2 regions of the Mitsuaria sp. 7 genome follow, and region 1 is predicted to be linked to the other one. Evidence: predicted binding sites of a transcription regulator. Region 1 holds the regulator's gene; the other holds the start of a gene.
What was found. The regulator FliA, encoded in region 1, starts transcription of late flagellar genes. The targets are predictions, from matches to a motif close to CTAAAGTTTNNNNNNNNNNNGCCGNTA.
Positions count from the first base shown of each region.

Region 2: the regulator FliA is predicted to act here: its motif matches at 1,628-1,654, upstream of ABE85_RS19055 (YjfB family protein).

Region 1 is NZ_CP011514.1:3,421,813-3,425,215, forward strand. Features, by position in the region: gene ABE85_RS15015 (methyl-accepting chemotaxis protein) at 1-1,132, opposite strand, end outside; gene ABE85_RS15020 (RNA polymerase sigma factor FliA) at 1,192-1,905, opposite strand; gene ABE85_RS15025 (hypothetical protein) at 1,927-2,748, opposite strand; gene flhF (flagellar biosynthesis protein FlhF) at 3,069-3,403, opposite strand, start outside.
Region 2 is NZ_CP011514.1:4,353,252-4,356,654, reverse strand. Features, by position in the region: gene ABE85_RS28805 (carbohydrate-binding protein) at 1-1,306, opposite strand, end outside; gene ABE85_RS19055 (YjfB family protein) at 1,663-1,878, shown strand; gene ABE85_RS19050 (DEAD/DEAH box helicase) at 1,882-3,126, opposite strand; gene dbpA (ATP-dependent RNA helicase DbpA) at 3,123-3,403, opposite strand, start outside.

The DNA.
Region 1 (3,403 bases):
TATGCGCCGCCACATACCCGTTTCGGTCCACCGCGATGCAGAACACCACCTTGTCCGAGAACTTCAGCACCCGCTCCTGGACCTCCGGGAACAGCTGATCCGCGATCTGCGTGAATCTCGTCGTGAACTGCTGCGGGTCGGTCCCCGCGATCGGCTGGTAATGCTCGTCGAAGAGCGACGACACATCGATCCGCTTCTCCTTCACCGCCCGTTCGAGCAACCCCGCGATCTCCGCCGCCGCCGCCTGCACCGCCTGGATGTACGGCGAGTCCTCGACCTCGACGCCGCTCGACGCGATCTGCTCGATCATCTGCTCCGACAGCCGCAGGAACCGGTCGCTGCACGCGAACGCCGACTCCAGCTTGCGCATCGCCTGCTGGATCTCCACCCCCAGCTCTCCCGAGCGCTCCGCCAACTGCTGCGTCGTCGCCTGGCTCTCCTGCGCCGACTTCGCGATGAGGTCGACGTCGACCTCCACATCCGCGAACGCCTGCAGGATCTTGCTCTGGCCGGCTCCTCCCGAGCCGTCCGCCCTCAGCTCCCGGCTGAAGGTCTCGATCCGCGAATCCAGCGTCCCCACCGTGCCCATGATGGCCTTCGACGACGCCTCCACCTGCGCCGCGAGGTCCTTCACCGCATCCGCCACCACGCCGAAACCGCGGCCCGCCTCGCCGGCGCGCTTGGCCTCCACCGACGCGTTGAACGCCACCAGCCGCGTCTGCAACGCGATCTTCGTGATCTCGGACGCCGCGTCCGACACCTGCCGCAAGGTCGACACGATCCCGCCCACTTCGTCGCCCACGCCGGACAGCGCCGTGCGCGCGCGCTCGACCGCTTCGCGGGTCTGGTTCGTGGATTGGTTGATGCCGTCCTGCGCATGCCGGACCTGCTCGAGCTCCGAGCCCAGCGCCTGCATCGCCTGCGCCTGCGAGGTCACGACCTTCTGCGTGTCCTCCAGCAGTCCGCGGACTTCGGCCGCGTCGCGGCCCAGTTTGGATACGCCGCTCGACAGCTCTCGAACGACCTTGGTGGTGTTGCCCTGCAGCGTCGGCTCGCGAAAGCCAACCTCGGCTCCCCCCACCGACGCGTCAGGCGCCGCCTTCCCGGCGCGCCTGCGCAATGAGTCCCACATCGGACGCTCCCCTCATGGTTCTTGGACCACAAGGATTGCGGCCGCGTATGCGGCTCGTTTTACCAGTCGCGCAGCTTCACGCGCAATCGGGCAATCGCTTGACTGTGCAGCTGGCACACCCGCGATTCGGTCACCTTGAGCACCGCCGCGATCTCTTTCAGGTTCATGTCATGTTCGTAGTACATGGACATGACGTAAGCCTCGCGCTCCGGCAGGTTCTTGATCGCCTCCACCAGCGCCTCGCGCATGCGGTGGTCGCCCAGCATCGCCATCGGATCCGCCGAGTTGTCCCCGACGTGCCGGTCCAGATAGTCGTCGTTGTCCTCGCCTCCGGAGATGTCCTCCAGATAGACCAGCTGCGTCCCGCGCACCTTGCCCAGCATCTCCTGGTACTCGGTCAGCGAGATGCCCATCTCGACGGCGATCTCGGACTCCTGCGGCGGACGGCCGAGCTTCTGTTCGAGCTTGTGCACCGCGCTCTCGATCGAGCGCTGCTGGCGGCGGTTGCCGCGGCTCATCCAGTCGCTGCCCCGCAGTTCATCGAGCATCGCGCCGCGGATGCGCTGCGTCGCGAAGGTCTCGAACTGCACGCCCTGCGCCGTGTCGAAGCGCGACAGCGCGTCCGTCAGGCCGATCAGGCCGACCTGGATCAGGTCGTCCAGTTCAACGTTGGCCGGCAGTTTCGCGATCATCTGATGCGCCAGTCGGCGCACCAGCGGGCTGTACTGGCGGATCAGCGAGTTGTTGTCGAGTTGACCCTTGGCGGTGTACATCGTCTCGTCTCCAATCCGGCGTCAATGCGCAGCGAGGGTCACGCCTTGCGGGGCGCGGCCAGCCTTGGGCTGCCACATCGGCCGCGGACGCAGCGGCATCGCATCAGCAGCGCTGTCGAGCGCCGCCCCCGGTACCGAGGCCAGCAGCAGTTCGCGCGCCATGTGACGCAGCTCGTGCGTCAGCGGCGCGGACACCGGCTGGCGGGGATCCATGCAGGCCCACTCGCGCAGCACCGCGCCGAGGAAGCCGTCGCCGCAGCTCGAGAGCTGCTGCGCGATCCGCTCCGCCAGGCGCAGCTGCGGATTGCAGGCCAGCAGCAGGCTGTAGACCATCAGGCCCGCGCGCTGCGTCAGCCACTTCATGCCGGCGTAGGCGTAGGTCACGCTCTGCACGTCGGTGTCGGCCAGCAGCACCGGTCGCACTTCGCGCGAGACCAGCACGCGGCTGAGTTCCGCGGCGCTGGCGTGCAGCAGGACGACGTCGGCGAACGGGGCCGCGTCGGTCACTGCTTCCAGGAATTGGGCGGCCGAGCCGTTGGCATTCACGTAGCGCATCGGCAGTCCGCGCGCCGCGAGGAAGGAGACCTTCGCCGACAGCGGTTCCACGCAGGCCGCGAGGTCCACCGCCGCGAGTTCCGAGGCCGCCGAGGCGTGCTCGCCCGCGTCCACGACCAGCGTGTGCAACCCGAGTTCGCCGAAGGCCGCGCACATGCCTTCCAGCAGCGCGCCGCTTCCTACGACATGCGGGTTGCTCACCACCGGCACCACGCGCACGCGCGCCGTGGCGAACAGGCGGCGCAGGCCGTCGGCCTGGTCCTTGGGAGCATTGCTGAAGTCGCGCATTGGGCTGCTCTGTGTCTCTTGCGTGTTCCGCCCCAGCGCCCTTGTCCCTCTCGAAAGGAACCGGCCATTGCTGGAGCCGTTACCGGAAGTTTCGCCCCGGGGGCCACTCCTTGACCGGGAATTGAAAGGGGGAAACACCCCGCTTTTCTCTCCCGGCACCCTCACCTCGTGGACCTCTCACACAACGACGTCGAGCCGTCCCCCGCAGCAACGGAAAAAGGGGGAAGAGCCCGAGCCCTTCCCCCTTTCTAGAACTTGTGACCGGGTTTGGCAACTCCCGTCCCCGGGATGCCCCCTCCGATCGAGCGGTCAGCGCTTGGTCAGTTCATCCCCATCGGCGAGGATGCGCCCGCCGCGCCGGCCATCGTGCCGGCGGTGAAGATCAGGTTGACGTCCGAGGCGTCGACGCGCCAGGCCGATTGGCCGTGGCTGCGCAGCGCGCGCTGCACCAGCGCCTGCGACGACAGGCGATGCCAGTCTTCCGGCACGCGCTGGCCGTTGGTGACGCCCAGGACGCGCAGCTTGTGGCGGATCACGGTGTCCAGCGCCGGGGCCAGCTTCACCGCCTCGTCCAGCTTGGACAGGATGACGCCTTGCGCTTCCGCGCCGCGCCAGGCGCCCACCACGTCCTCGATCGTCTCGCCCTGCTGGGCGG
Region 2 (3,403 bases), 930 kb from region 1:
AGCCCTCGATCAGCATGCGGCTGGTGGCGACCAGCATGTCGACGCTGCCCTCGGCCAGGCCCTGCGTCGCGTACGGCGTGTAGACGGCGCCGTTGTTGTAGTACTGGACGTGGAGCACGTTCAGCTCGTCGCGCAGGCCGTCGATGATCGGCAGGTAGGCGCCCCAGATGCCGCTGTAGGCGACGAAGCCGCCCTGCACGTACGGATGCTCCGGCGCCATCGACAGATAGAAGCCGCTGCCGATGCGCTGCTTGAGCTGCTTCACGGCGGTGACCAGGTTGGTCTGCACCGGGGCGCCCGAGGTGACGCCGGCGCCGCTCTCCAGATCGATGTCGATGCCGTCGAAGCCGAAGCGCTTCATGATGGCCTCGACGCTGTTGACGAAGTTGGTCACCTGCGTCGCGTTGTTGAGCGTCACGGTGCCGTTCTGGCCGCCGAAGGACAGCACGACCTTCTTGCCCTTGGACCGCGCGGCCGCGACGTCCGCGATGAAGCGGGCCTCGCCGCCGGCGCTCGGGTCGAGGTTGAAGGCGATGCTGCCGTTGCCCGCGTCGTCCGCGAAGGCGACGACGATCACGTCGTAGTCGGCGGAGACCTCGCTGATCGGGAAGGTCGGGCCGGCCGGGTTGGTGAAGTTGTGCCAGTAGCCGATCAACTGGTGCTTGCCGGGCGCCGGCGCCGGGCCGGGCGACGGGGCGGGCGTGGGCGCGGGGCCCGGTGCGGGAGCCGGTCCGGGCGAAGGAGCGGGCGACGGCGTGGGCGCCGGCGACGGGGCGGGTGGCGTCGAGCCGCCATAGACCGTCCACGGCTTGCCGGAACCGACGGGGCCGCTTTGCGCGGCGGGGTTGTCACCTTGCGTCCACCAGTTGGCGCGGTAGATCACGCCCTGGTAGCTGACGATCGCACCGCCCGAGTAGGCGGTGGCTGCGTTCCATGCGCCTTGCGGGGCAGGGGCTGGCGCCGGCGCGGGTGTGGGCGCTGGTGCGGGACTCGGTGCCGGGCTCGGCGTGGGAGCCGGCGACGGGGCGGGCGAGGGCGCCGGGCCGCTCGCGGGACCGACCAGCGTCCACAGCGAGGCGTTGGTCGGGTTCCAGCCGGTGCTGGCGTAGTCGGTCTGGTTGACCGTGGCCCGGTAGAGCTGGCCGTTGTAGCTCACGACCGTGCCGGCCGTGTAGTAGACGTCGGGCTTCCAGGCTGCGGCGGTCTGCGCGACCGCCTGGAAGGTGAGGGCGGCGGCGCCGAGTGCGACGATCAGTCGCAGCGGGGCGGACGTGCCGGAGGAAGGGCGTCGGACGGAGACGGTCATGGCAGTGGATCCAAGGTTGAGACCGAAGCGGGTCCCGAACCCGCACCAAAGCCGCCGGAGACCCCGGAGCTCCGGGGTCAGCCGACGGATTGCGTCGACGGTGGATCTGCACTGGTATTTGAAAAATCCCGCTTTGATGCCACCGCTTGGATACCACTTTCCGAAATCCGAACGAACTGGCGCAGCGGGTAAACCCGGATCCTGGTGACAAGGCGTGTGGTCAGGCGCCTGGAAGCGGGGCCCTGGACGGGCCTCGTCACAAATCGGCGAGGCGGCGGACTTGCCTCACCCCATCAGCCCCGTGGTTTCACGAGATCCGTGCTCAACCTTGCGCGGGGATCGCCGATATTGAAGTCATGAACATCGCCAACTCCTCCAGCGTCGCCGCCGCCGTCAGCAGCGCCTCCAACAGCACGCCGGGCACGGTCGGCAATGCCGCCAGCATGCTGGTGCTGCGCAAGGCCATGGACGTGCAGGAATCCGGCGCGGCCGCGTTGCTCGCGTCCCTGCCGCAGGCGCCCGCCCTGGCCACCGAGGGCAGCCTCGGGCGCAACGTCAACACCTACGCCTGAGCGTCACTTTCCCGCTGCGGCAGCCGCGCGCAGCTTGTCCTTCTTGCTCGGGCGCCTGCCCTTGATGCCGCCGGTCGCGGCTTCAGGTGAAGCCACTTCGGTCGGCTCGAAGCCGGCGATCCTTTCGCGTTCGACGCGACGTCCCTGACGCTTCTCGATCAGGCGGAAGTGCGACTCCGTGGCCGCGCTGATGAAGCTCACCGCGAGGCCGCTCGCGCCGGCGCGCGCCGTGCGGCCGATGCGGTGCGTGTAGTCGTCCGCGGCGCGCGGCAGGTCGTAGTTCACCACCACCGGCAGCCGCGCGATGTCGATGCCGCGCGCTCCCAGGTCGGTCGCGACAAGCACCTGGATCCGTCCCGCCTTGAAGTCCGCCAGCGTGCGCGTGCGTGCGCCCTGGCTCTCATCGCCGTGGAAGGCCGCGGCTTCGAGGCCGCCGCGGCGCAGCTTGTCCGCGACGTGGTCGCAGGCGTAGCGCGTCGCGACGAAGACCAGCACGCGCGTCCACTGGCCCTGTTCGATCATGTGGCGCAGCAGCGGCGTCCGCTTCGCGACGTCGACCTCGACCGCGTGTTCCTCGATCTGGCCTTCCGTGGCGGGCTCGCCGGTGATCTCGATCCGCACCGGGTCGTTCAGCAACTGGTCCGCGAGGGCCTGCACCGCCGCCGGGAAGGTGGCGGAGAACAGCAGGTTCTGCCGACGCTTCGGCAGCAGCGCCAGCACCCGCGCCAGTTCGTCGGCGAAGCCGGCGTCGAGCAGGCGATCGGCCTCGTCCAGCACCAGGCACTCGACGTCGGAGAGCTTCAGCGCGTTCTTCTCGACGATGTCCAGCAGCCGGCCCGGCGTCGCGACGACGATGTCCGCGCCGCCGCGCAGCGCCATCATCTGCGGATTGATCGACACGCCGCCGTACAGCACCGAGACCTTCAAGGGCTCGTCGAGGAAACGTCCGACCTGGATCACCGTCTCGCCGACCTGCGCGGCGAGCTCGCGCGTGGGCACCAGCACCAGCGCCTGCGTGCGACGCAGCGCGGGCCGCACGCGGGCATCGATGCCATGCAGCATCGGGAAGACGAAGGCCGCCGTCTTGCCGGAGCCCGTCGCCGCGGAACCCAGCAGGTCGCGACCCGCGATGATGGGCGGCATCGCGGCCGCCTGGATCGGCGTGGGGATCTCGAAGCCGAGTTCATCGGCGGCGCGCACGAGGCGCGACGACAGGCCCAGCGCGGCGAAGCTGTCAGGCGCGCTCACAGCAGGCGCACCTTGACCGACTTGCCCTTGACCTTGCCGGCGTTGAGCTTGCGCAGCGCCTGGTCGGCGATGCCGCGCTCGACGGCGACGTAGGTCGAGAACTCGTTGACGTTGATCTTGCCGATCTGCGCGCTCTCGAAGCCGAGGTCCTTGGTCAGCGCGCCCAGCACGTCGCCCGGACGGATCTTCTCCTTGCGGCCGCCGAGGATCTGCAGCGTGACCATCGGTGGATGCAGCGGCTCGGAGCCGGGTTCGGTGGTGAGCTCGGTCAGCGGAT